DNA from 2 places in the Candidatus Pseudoscillospira sp. SGI.172 genome. Region 1 is predicted to be linked to the other one. Evidence: riboswitches for the same ligand, from Rfam matches in the RefSeq annotation. Region 1 holds a riboswitch; the other holds the start of a gene.
The links. A riboswitch is a leader RNA that binds a small molecule or an ion and turns the genes downstream of it on or off. The one in region 1 is predicted to bind thiamine pyrophosphate.
Positions count from the first base shown of each region.

Region 2: linked by a shared signal. The riboswitch ahead of ACQRD3_RS10295 (energy-coupled thiamine transporter ThiT) and the one ahead of ACQRD3_RS06445 (ECF transporter S component) in region 1 are both predicted to bind thiamine pyrophosphate.

Region 1 is NZ_JBNPLQ010000012.1:30,403-36,255, reverse strand. Features, by position in the region: gene ACQRD3_RS06460 (aminopeptidase) at 1-1,107, shown strand, start outside; gene ACQRD3_RS06455 (hypothetical protein) at 1,457-2,137, shown strand; gene ACQRD3_RS06450 (Fe-S-containing hydro-lyase) at 2,134-2,691, shown strand; TPP riboswitch at 2,752-2,862, shown strand; gene ACQRD3_RS06445 (ECF transporter S component) at 2,929-3,546, shown strand; gene ACQRD3_RS06440 (ABC transporter substrate-binding protein) at 3,548-4,426, shown strand; gene ACQRD3_RS06435 (ABC transporter ATP-binding protein) at 4,423-5,850, shown strand; gene ACQRD3_RS06430 (energy-coupling factor transporter transmembrane component T family protein) at 5,825-5,853, shown strand, end outside.
Region 2 is NZ_JBNPLQ010000026.1:16,751-22,603, forward strand. Features, by position in the region: gene ACQRD3_RS10275 (amino acid ABC transporter permease) at 1-129, shown strand, start outside; gene ACQRD3_RS10280 (amino acid ABC transporter ATP-binding protein) at 131-871, shown strand; gene ACQRD3_RS10285 (SDR family oxidoreductase) at 1,123-1,890, opposite strand; gene ACQRD3_RS10290 (HAD-IIB family hydrolase) at 2,082-2,888, opposite strand; gene ACQRD3_RS10295 (energy-coupled thiamine transporter ThiT) at 2,903-3,484, opposite strand; TPP riboswitch at 3,562-3,679, opposite strand; gene ACQRD3_RS10300 (RluA family pseudouridine synthase) at 3,763-4,674, opposite strand; gene lspA (signal peptidase II) at 4,661-5,131, opposite strand; gene ACQRD3_RS10310 (ABC transporter ATP-binding protein) at 5,170-5,853, opposite strand, start outside.

The sequences.
Region 1 (5,853 bases):
CTGGCCGACGGCGTGTCCATCGGCGCGGCCCACATCGACTCCCCACGCCTGGATCTGAAGCCCGAGCCTCTCTATGAGGACAGTGAGATGGCCTTCCTCAAGACCCACTACTACGGCGGAATTCGGAAGTATCAGTGGGTGACCATCCCTCTGGAGCTCCACGGCGTCATCGTGAAGAAGGACGGCTCCACCGTGAAGGTGGCCATCGGCACCTGCCCGGGAGATCCCCTGTTCACCGTGGACGACCTGCTTCCCCACCTGGGGGCCGAGCAGTCCAAGAAGCCCCTGGGAGAGGCCATCCCCGGCGAGAGCCTGAATATTCTGGTGGGCTCCCGTCCCTTCAAGGATGACGACGGCTCGGATCGGGTGAAGCTGGCCATTCTGGATATCCTCAATCAGAAGTACGGCCTGGTGGAGGCCGACTTTATCTCCGCTGAGCTGGAGGCCGTGCCCGCCTTCCGGGCCAGCGACATCGGCTTTGACCGCTCCCTCATCGGGGCCTACGGCCAGGACGACCGGGTGTGCGCCTATGCCTCCCTGGCGGCCCTGCTGGAGACCGAGCGCCCCGCCCACACTGCGGTGTGCATGCTGGCGGACAAGGAGGAGATCGGCTCTGAGGGTGTGTCCGGCATGAAGTCCGCGGCCTTCGACACCTTTATGAGCGATCTCTGCGACGCCCAGCGGGTGGCGCTGAAGGTCTGCTACGAGCACTCCTTCTGTCTCTCTTCCGACGTGACGGCAGCTTACGATCCCAACTTCGCTTCGGTCTACGACAAGTACAACGCCGCCCGGGTGAACTACGGCATGGGCTTCTGCAAATACACCGGTGCGCGGGGCAAGTCGGGCGCGTCCGACGCTTCCGCCGAGGTGGTTGGCTTTGTCCGCCGCACCCTGGACGACGCCGGAGTGATCTGGCAGATGTCCGAGCTGGGCGCGGTGGACGCCGGCGGCGGCGGTACCGTGGCGGTCTATATGGCCGAGCGGGACATCGACACGCTGGACGCGGGCGTGCCTGTGCTGAGCATGCACTCTCCCTTTGAGACCACCGGAAAGCTGGACTGCTACATGACCTACAAGGGCATGAAGGCGGTCTATCAGGCCCACTGAGCCTGCCTGGAAATCCCGCCTCCCGTTTTGGGGGGCGGGATTTCAGCCTGTCGAAAAAGCCTCGCAGAGTTTCGCGCCCGCAGGCGCGAAAGCGGTGGGATCCGTTTTCTGCCGCGGCGTGTACGTGGCAGAAAACACATTTCGGCCCGTAAGTGTGCGCATGGTCCGCCAAAGGCGACCATGCGTGCGCGCGACGGGCTGCATCCTGCTCGGAAAAGTGGCGAAGCCACTTTTTCGACAGCCTCAAATCCCGTCTCCCGTTTGAGGGGGCGGGATTTTCTTTCGTTGCCAGGCGTCGAAAAATGTGATATGATACCATATCATAATCTGGAATCAGGGAGGAACCTCCATGAGTGAGACAGAGTTGCAGTTCCGCACGGCGGCGTTCGGCGGATTCCAAAAGCAGGATGTGCTGGCCTATCTGGAGACCAGCGCCAGGGACCACGCTGAGAAGCTCTCCGCCCTTCAGCGGGAGCTGGAGGAGGCCCGACAGGCCCGGGCCGGCGCCGAGGCGCAGGCGGCGGAGCGGGAGGAGAAGCTGAGCGCTCTGGAGGAGGAGAACCGCCGGCTGGCGGCCGATCTGGCCGCCCGGTCTGAGACCCTTGCCCGGGAGAGCGCTCAGCGCGCTGAGCTGGCGGGGCAGGTGGAGGCGCTCAATGGGGAGATCCGGAAGCTCACCCCTGCCGCCGCGGCTTACGCCGGGCTGAAGGACCGCACCGCCGGGATCGAGCTGGAGGCCCACAGCCGGGCCCAGGCCATCGAGGCGGAGGCCAAGGCCAAGGTCAAGCAGACCAAGGCGGAGCTGGAGAGCTGGCTCGATCAGCTCCAAAAGGCCTATGACGGCCTGCGTGCCGATTTGAACGCGTCGGTGGAACAGGTGTCCGGAGAGCTGGAGCAGGCGGCTCGGACGCTGAAGGGCCGTCCGGCCGAGCTGGCGGCCCGGGATGCGGAACTGAAGGCCCTGCGGGAGAGCCTGGGAAAGCTGACCGGACCCAAGGCCCCCCAGCCCCTTCCTTTGGAGCGCAGATGAGCGGCGAGGTGAAGCGCCTGGAGAGCGGCGGCCTCCGCCAGGCGATGGGAACCCTGCGGGCCGGAGACCGGGTGCTCCTCTCCGGGGTGATCTACACGGCCCGGGACGCCGCCCACAAGCGATTTTTTGAGCTGCTGGACCGGGGCGAGTCCCTGCCGATCCCGCTGCGGGACGCGGTGATCTATTACGCCGGACCCACCCCCGGACAGCAGGGAATGGCGGTGGGAGCCTGCGGTCCCACCACCTCCGGCCGGATGGACGCCTTTGCCCCCCGGCTGCTGGACTTGGGGCTGGCGGCCATGATCGGCAAGGGAGAGCGGAGCCCGGCAGTGGCGGAGGCCATCGTCCGCAACGGCGCGGCCTACTTTGCCGCAGTGGGGGGGGCGGGGGCCCTCATTGCCAGGTGTATCCGCTCGGCGGAGGTGGTGGCCTTCGATGAGCTGGGCTGTGAGTCGGTGAAAAAGATGGTGGTGGAGGATCTGCCCCTCACCGTAGCCATCGACGCCCAGGGGAACGACCTCTATCGGATCGGCCGGAAGCAGTACCGGCGTTGAGGAAAAAATTCTTGCGAGAAAGCACGAAGTGTGGTATAAATAATGTTTGAAAGACCGCACAATTGAATCTGGGGGGGCCGGGGCAACCGGCTGAGATTTGGGCTGATACCGCCCATGACCCATGGAACCTGTTGGGTAATGCCATCGTAGGGAGAGTCGCGCGGATTTGTTTTTGCGCATAAAAGTCGCTCAGCGAAGGCTGTGCGGCTTTTATTTTTTGCAAGGAGGAAAACAAGCGTGAAAACAAAGAAGCAATGGGAACTCAAGGACGTCATCCTGATGGCCATTCTGGGGGTGGTGTTCTCGGCGGTGTATCTGGCGGTGTTTCAGGGCGGCCTGGTGCTGTCCACCGCACTGACCCCGCTGGGACTGTCCAACTTCGCCTTTGAGCTCATCTACGGAGTGTGGTTCATGGCCGCCACTCTGGCCGCCTATCTCATCCGCAAACCCGGCGTGGCCCTCATTACCGAGGTGCTGGCCGCCGCGGTGGAGCTGCTCATGGGCAACGCCGGGGGCCTGACCGTGGTGCTTACCGGCGTCATCCAGGGACTGGGAGCCGAGCTTGCCTTCGCCCTGTTCCGTTACAAAAAGTGGGATCTGGGCTCCATGTCCCTGGCGGGGATTTTCTCCGCGGTGTTCATCTTCTGCTATGAGCTCTACTACCTCAGTTACTATCTGCTCTCTCCCGCCCTCCTGGCGGCCCAGCTGGCCGTGCGCTTTCTCAGCGCGGTGCTCTTCTCCGGGGTGCTCTGCAAACTGGTGGGCGACGCCCTGGCCCGCACCGGTGCAGTAAAGAGCTATGCCATTGGAGCCACCGCCCGGATCGGGACCATCTACGATGAGGAGGACTCATAATATGGAACATTTGAAGGTTGTTCTGGACTGGTTCCCCAACACCAATCACACCGGCTATCTGCTGGCGCAGAAGCGGGGCTGGTTCCGGGCGGCGGGATTGGATGTGGAGATCGACGGAGAGGTCCACGGCTCCATGGAGCTCCACGGGGCCGACTTTGTGTGCGGTCCGGAGATCGCCATGCTGGAGTGTCTGGAACGGGGGATCGGGCTCACCGGCGTGGCGGTGATGACCCAGAAGTGTGATTCGGGCATCGTCTCTCTGAAGGAGGCGGGCATCACCCGTCCCCGGGAGCTGGAGGGCAAGCGCCTGACCCACTGGACCCCCGCCTGGTTCCACGCCGCCATCCGCCGGGTGGTGGAGAAGGACGGCGGCGATTACGATAAAATTCAACTGGTCAACCTGGATGTGGGCGACATCACCGCCACTCTGGGGTCGGTGGCCGACGCCACGTGGGTCTACGAAAATTGGGAAAATCAAGTCCTGCTGGAGGCGGGGAAGGAGATCAACTATTTCAATCTGGGGGATGTGGATCCCATCTTCGATTTCTGCGCCCCGGCCATGGCTGCCACCCATCAGGTGCTCCGGGAGCGGCCCGCGGCGGTGCGGACCTTCCTGTCCGTGCTGGACCGGGCCTATCGGGAGGTGGCCTGCGACCCGGAGGGCACCGTCCTGGAGGTGCGGGATCTCCTGCCTGCCGATGCCTCCGACGCACTGCTGACCCGCAGCCAGAAGCACCTGGCTCCCATTTTGCTGGACGATCAGGGCCGCTGGGGACGGATCGCCCCTCAGCGCTGGGATCGAATGGCCGATTTCCTGGTGGAGGCGGGGGTGATCTCCCGGCGCCGGGACGGCGAGTTTACCAACGCCTATTTCTCATGAGCATCCGGTTTGAAGATCTGGAGTTTTCTTATTTCGCAGACCGCCGGGCCGTGCTCCCGGGCCTGACGGCGGAGTTTGACGCGGAGGAGATCACGGTGCTCACCGGGGCCTCGGGCTGCGGGAAATCCACCCTGCTCTATCTCGCCGCCGGGGCCTATCCTCACAGCGCCGGCGTGGTGCGGCGGGGGCGGGTGACCGTGGACGGGGAGGAGCCGGGGGCGCTGGCACCGCCGGAGCGGTGCAGGCGGGTGGGGATGATGTTTCAAAACCCAGAGCTCCAGTTCTGCATGGACACCGTGAAGAACGAGCTGGTGTTCTGCCTGGAAAACATCCGCACGCCGCCGGAGAAGATCGAAGCCCGTCTGGATGAGGCACTGGAGTTCTGTGGGATTCCGCATCTGAAGGAGCGGGCCCTGCTGAGCCTGTCCGGGGGGGAGCGGCAGAAGGTGATGCTGGCCTGCCTGACGGCATTGGAGCCACGGTGGCTCCTGTTGGACGAGCCCTTTGCCAACATCGACGACGCCTCCGCCCGGGCCATCGCCGCCAAGCTGCGTCAGCTCCACCGGGAGCGGGGGATGGGGATCCTGGCGGTGGATCACCGGCTGGACAACTGGCTGGCGGTGGCCGACACCGTGCGGGTCATGGAGGGCGGCCTTTTGAGGCCGGAGCGGATGGAACCCGCCGGCCTGACCCCCGAGACGCTGGAGGCGCTGGGCGTCATCGTCCCCGGCCGTTCCTATGCCCCGGCGCTCGCCCCGGCCGAGCCGGGGGAGGTGGTCCTGGAGCTGCGGGGGCTGACCCTCTCCCACGGGCAGAACGCCATTTTAAAAGGGGTGAACGCAGCCTTCCGCGCCGGGTGCATTTATGCGGTGGTGGGGGAGAGCGGCTGCGGAAAGAGCAGTCTGTTCGGGGCCCTTTCCGGCCTTTATCCCTACAAGGGCCAGGCGCTCTTGGAAGGGCGGGAGCTGCGGCGTCTGCGCCGGGCCGACCTGGGCAAAGTGGGCTTTGTCACCCAAAATCCGCAGGATCAGTTCGTCAGCGACACCGTTCGGGAGGAGATCACCGTGGGACTGCGCGGGGATCCCCGCGCGGGGGAGCAGAGCGAGGCCATTCTGCGGAAGATCGGCCTTTGGCGCTATCGGGACATCTCCCCCTACCTGCTCAGCCAGGGCCAGCAGCGGCGGCTGGGGGTGGCGGCGCTGATGGCGTATCCCTGCAAGGCCCTGATCTGCGACGAGCCCACCTACGCCCAGGACCGGAACAACACCCGGGCCATCATGGACGCTTTGTGCAGGCAGGCCCGGGAACACGGCGTGGCGCTGGTGTTCTCCACCCACGACCGGCAGCTGGCGGAGGACTATGCCGACGAAATTTGGGAACTGAGGGAGGGAGCGCTGCATGCGTACGCTGGATCCGGCCTGTAAGTT
Region 2 (5,853 bases), on a different contig from region 1:
ATGGACGGCTCGGACAGCTACAAGCTGGTCCAGGCCGACGCGCTCACCATGGCCGCCGGGACCTACCGCCACCCCAAAAAGGTGGAGGACACCCTGGAGCGCAACCTGGAACAAGAGAGGAGGATGTGACATGGCCGAACCCATCATTGCCGTGCGCCATCTGTCCAAGTCCTTCGGGGCCAACGTGGTGCTCCGGGACATCGACTTCACGGTCTCTTCCGGGGATGTGACCACCGTCATCGGGCCTTCCGGTTCCGGCAAGTCCACCCTCCTGCGGTGCATCAACCTGCTGGAGACCCCCACCTCCGGGAGCGTGATTTTTCACGACCAGGACGTGACCGGCCGGGGCGTCGACCCCGCCGCCTACCGCAGCAAGGTGGGCATGGTCTTTCAGTCCTTCAACCTCTTCAGCAACATGACGGTGCTGGACAACTGCACCGTGGGTCAGCGGAAGGTGCTGAAAAAAGACGCCGAGACCGCCCGGAAAAACGCCATCCGCTATCTGGAGCAGGTGGGGATGGCCCCCTACATCAACGCCCGCCCCCGACAGCTCTCCGGCGGCCAGAAGCAGCGGGTAGCCATCGCCCGGGCCCTGGCCATGGAACCCGAGGTGCTGCTCTTTGACGAGCCCACCTCCGCGCTGGATCCGGAGATGGTGGGGGAAGTCCTCTCCGTCATGCGGGACCTGGCCCGGGGAGGCATGACCATGATCGTGGTCACTCACGAGATGGCCTTCGCCCGGGACGTGAGCAATCACGTGGTCTTTATGGCCGATGGCGTCATTGCCGAGGAGGGCCTCCCCGGGGAGCTCTTTCAAGACCCGAAAAACCCCCGGACCCGGGAGTTCCTGGCCCGGTTCCGGGAAAACTAAACAAAAATTGAAAGCGCCGCCTGCCGAGAGGATCTCGGCAGGCGGCGTTTCAGCTTGTCAAAAAAGCCTCGCAGAGTTTCGCGCCCGCAGGCGCGAAAGAGGTGGGATCTGTTTTCTGCCGCGGCGTGTACGTGGCAGAAAACACCTCTCGGCCCGTAAGTGTGCGCATGGTCCGTCAAAGGCGGACCATGCGTGCGCGCGACGGGCTGCATCCTGCTCGAAAAAGTGGCGAAGCCACTTTTTCGACAGCCTCAGGGGCGCAGTCCGCTGCCGCCCTGCATGGTGATGGTTTCACCGGAGATATATTTGGCGGCGTCGCTGCACAGGAACACCGCGGTGCGGCCGATGTCCTTTTCGGGGTCGCCGAAGCGCCCGGCGGGGATGCCCTTGATGGTCTGCTCATAGACCGCGGGGTACTCCTCCCGCCACTTTTTGAGGGCGTCGGTGAGCACCAGGGGGCAGATGATGTTGCAGTTGATGCCGTCGGGGCCCCACTCGGTGGCGGCTACCCGGGTCATGCCCCGGATGCCCTCCTTGGCGGCGGCGTAGCTGCTCTGGCCCGGCTTGCCGAACAGGCCAGCGCCCGAGGCGAAGTTCACCACAGATCCCCGGGTCTTCTTGAGCTCGGGGTAACAGTGCTTCATGTAAAAGAAGGCGGCGTACAGCCCGGAGTAGATAGCCTGGTCGAACTGCTCCTTGGTGTGCTCGGCCAAAGGCACGCCGGAGGCGGAGTTTTGGGCGTTGTTGATGAGGAAGTCGATGCGGCCGAAGGTCTTGACGGCCTCCTCCACCACATGGGCCACCTGCTCCTCCACGCCGCCGTCGCACTGCATGGGCAGCACCTTGACGCCGTAGAGCCGCTCCAGCTCCTCCTGGGCGTCGGTGAGCTTCTTGACGTTCCGCCCGGTGATGACCAGGTCGACGCCCTCCTTGGCAAAGGCGGTGGACAGTCCGTATCCGATCCCGCCGCCCTTGCCGCCGCCGGTGATGATCGCAACCTTTCCCTGCATGGTCTCCATAACACGCTGCCTCCTTTGAAAAATTGCCGCGATCCAAATGATTTGGCTGATTCTGGAACGATCATAGCACAGTCCTGTTTAAATGACAAGTAGATTTTCTGGACCAATAAAAATTAGTTTGATACAAACACAGACCGGCAGGGCCGGGCCCCTCAGAGGCCCGGCCCTGCCGGTCTGCGGAACATTCATTTTTAATAAGTTTGGTCCAAAATCTCGATCAGGCTGGCCACAGCGCCCTCCTCGCAGGCGGGGAGCAGGCGGGCTCCCCAGTCCTTGACCTCTTTGGCGCAGTTGGCGGGGGCAAAGGGGATGGCAGAGACCTCCAGCATGGGGATGTCGTTTTGATTGTCTCCAATGCAGTAGATGTGTTCCCTCCGGATACCCAGCAGTTCGGCCAGCTTGAGCACCATCCCACCCTTGGTGCTCCCTTTGGCGGTGATCTCCAGCATGTGGGGGTTGGAGAAAATGGCCTCATAGCGCTCCGGCCAGTGGGACAGCAGGTCTGCCTGGGCCTTCAGCAGAAAGGGGTGATCCTGATGAAGGATGGCCTTGCCCCAGGGGAGGGGCATGGCGGAGATGGGGCACTCGGTGGCGCCGGTGCCCGCCTTGTTCAGGTGATACCAGGTCCAGAAATTGGGGTTCCAGATATAGATGTCCTCTCCGTGGTAGGCCTCCAGCCCCACCTGGGGATTGCGGGCGGTGAGGGCCTCCAGGTCGGCGGCAATGGTGGGGGCGATGGTGGTCTCCATCACCATGCGGTCGGCGGCGAAGTCGTAGAGCTGGGCGCCGTTGGAGAGGATGACAGGGGCGTTCACCGGCGTCAGGTGGAGAAAGGGGGCGAAGGTGCGGTGGGCCCGGCCGGTGGAGACGGTAAAGATGCCTCCTTCCGCCTCAAAGTAGGCCAGGGCCTCCAGGTTGGCCGGGGGAACAGCGCCCGCGGCACTGTAATAGGTCTCATCGAAATCGGTGGCCAGGAGCACGCCGTCGAATTTTCCCAAAGGGGTCCCTCCTCTTAACGGAGGTCCGCCCCCGTCAGATATTTGTGCATGGGCTTGTAGAGAATGGCGAAGATGATGAGGCACAGGGCCATGTCGATGACCATGTAAAAACCGTTGTAGAGCAGGGAGTAAAACCAGGGGGTGGTCATCGTCAGGTTGAAAAAGGTCTCGGGCATGTATTCGGCCCAGACCGTGGCGCCCACTACGTAGTGGACCAGGAACCGGGCGGCGGAGCCTGCCACGGTGCCCCAGAAGATGCCGCCCTTGCAGCCCCGGAAGAGACCGGCCAGGCCCAGGACGGTGAAGGCCACCAGATAGTCGCCTAGAATGGACTGCCAGCCCAAGGCAAAGCCGCCGTCATACATGAACTGGAGCACGCCCAGTACAAAGCCGGCCAGCAGGCCGCTGCCGGTGCCCCAACGGACGGCGAAGAGGAAAATGGGGAGCATGGACAGGCAAATGGAGCCGCCCCAGGGCATTTCCCAGATCTTGATGAAGCTCAGGATCTGAGCCAAAACGACCATCAGGCCCCCCTCGCAGAGCCTGCGCACGGCCAGATACTTCCGGGAACGGGATCTTGTCGCTGTGTTTTCCATCGTTTCTTTTTCTCCTTTTGAAAAAAGTACCGCAAGCGCAAACCGGGGAAGGCGCATTGCGGTACGAAAAAGAGACGATGTGTCACCAAATCGCTTCCTACGCCGGCATTACCCGGATCAGGTTCAAGGGACCGGGAGCGGCACTACACTCCTGCATCTCAGCCGGACTTGCGTCCAGCGCCCCTGTATTCAGTTTGTCCTTACGGCCTGTGAATTATTTTATACCAAAAGCGGGGGGATTGTCAAGGCGCGGTGGGGAAAAGAGACCAAAACGGGAATCATTTCCGCTCCAGCCGGTCCAAAACCGCCTGGAACCAGTCAGGCAGGGGGCACTCCACCGTCACCCGCTCCCCGGTGCGGGGGTGGAGAAAGGAGAGCTTTTTGGCGTGGAGGCACTGACCCGCCAGACCGGGGACCGGTTTTTTGCCTCCGTAGACCACATCCCCCAGCAGAGGGTGCCCGATAGAGGCCAGATGGACCCGGATCTGGTGGGTGCGGCCGGTCTCCAGGCGGCACTTCACATAGGTGTGGCCGGGGTAGCGGGCCAGCACCTCCCAGTGGGTCACGGCGCTCCGGCCGTTTTTGGGGTCGACGGCCATCCGCTTTCGGTCTGTGGGGTGGCGGCCGATGGGGGCGTCCACCGTCCCGGCATCCTCCTTCAGGCTGCCCACCGCCACGGCGCGGTATTCCCGGCAGAGGCTGTGATCCTGAAGCTGGGCGGCCAGGGCCAGGTGGGCAGGATCGTTTTTGGCGGCGATGATGAGCCCTGAGGTGTCCCGGTCGATGCGGTGGACGATGCCCGGGCGGAGCTGGCCGTTGATCCCGGAGAGGCTGCTGCCGCAGTGGTAGAGCAGGGCGTTGACCAAAGTGCCGTCCGGATGGCCGGGAGCGGGATGGACCACCAGCCCCACCGGCTTGTTGACCACGATGACGTCGGCGTCCTCATAGACCACGTCCAGAGGGATGTCCTGGGGGAGCACGTCGATGGGGGCCGGGTCGGGGATACAGAGGGTGTAGCCCTCCCCCGGAAGAGTCCTGCGGTTTTTCTTCACCGCCTGGCCCTGCTGGAGGACCTTCCCCTCCTCCAGCAGCCGCTGGGCGGCCGAGCGGGTGAGCTCCGGGAGGCTGCGGGCCAGGAACTGGTCGACGCGCTCCCCTTCCCGGTCGGCGATGAGCTCAAGGGGCGTCATGGCGGGCCTCCTTCTGCTTGTCATAGAAAAACAGAACGTAGATCACCATGAGAATGCCGCCCGTCACCACGCAGATGTCCGCCACGTTAAAGACGGCGAAATCCATAAAGGTGGTGGCGAACATGTCGGTGACAAAGCCCAGAAAGACCCGGTCGATGAGGTTGCCCACCGCTCCGCCCAGGATCAGGGCCAGGGAGAGCCGGCCCAGCGGCCGGGTGAAAAGTTTGCGTGCCATCAGCACTGCCACCGCCACAGAGGCGAGCAGGGAGATCAGCGCCAGCAGCCAGGTCAGAGAGGAAAAGCTGGAGAAGGCCGCCCCGGTGTTCTGGATGTAGGTCAGCTCCATGATCCCCGGAAGAAAGGGGATGGACTGGCCCAGGGGGATGGAGGCTCGAACCCAGGCTTTCACCGACTGGTCAATAACAACCAGGACTGCGGCAAGAAGATAATACAGCATGGAATCAAATCCTTTCGGGATGTGGGCAGAAGGAGCGCTCAGGACAGCTCCTGGGCGCGGCAGAGCCTGGCGAATTCCCCGTCCCTGGCCACCAGCTCGTCCCAGGTGCCCAGCTCGGCCACATGATTGTCGTCGATGACGGCGATGCGGTGGGCCGAGCGGATGGTGGACAGCCGGTGGGCGATGATGAGGGTGGTACGGCCTTGGGCCAGGGCGTCGAAGGCCCCCTGGATGCGGTGCTCGGTGACGGTGTCCAGGGCGGAGGTGGCCTCGTCCAGGATGAGCACCGGGGGATCCTTCAAAAAGACCCGGGCGATGGAGACCCGCTGCTTCTGTCCGCCGGAGAGCATCACGCCCCGCTCTCCCACATAGGTCTGGAAGCCGTCGGGCATGGCCATCACGTCGTCGTAGAGCTCGGCCTTCCGGGCGGCGGCGTAGACCTCCTCGGCGGTGGCGTCCGGCCGGCCGTAGGCGATGTTGTCGAAGATGGTGCCCGCGAAGAGGAACACGTCCTGCTGGACGATCCCGATGTTTTTCCGCAGGGAGGTCAGGGTCAGGTCCCGCACGTCCCGGCCGTCCACCCGGATGTCGCCTCCGGTGACGTCGTAGAACCGGGGGATGAGCTGGCAGAGGGTGGATTTGCCGCCCCCGGAGGGGCCCACCACCGCCACCGTCTCTCCGGGGGCGATGTGGAGGTCGATCTTCTCCAGCACGGGAGGCTG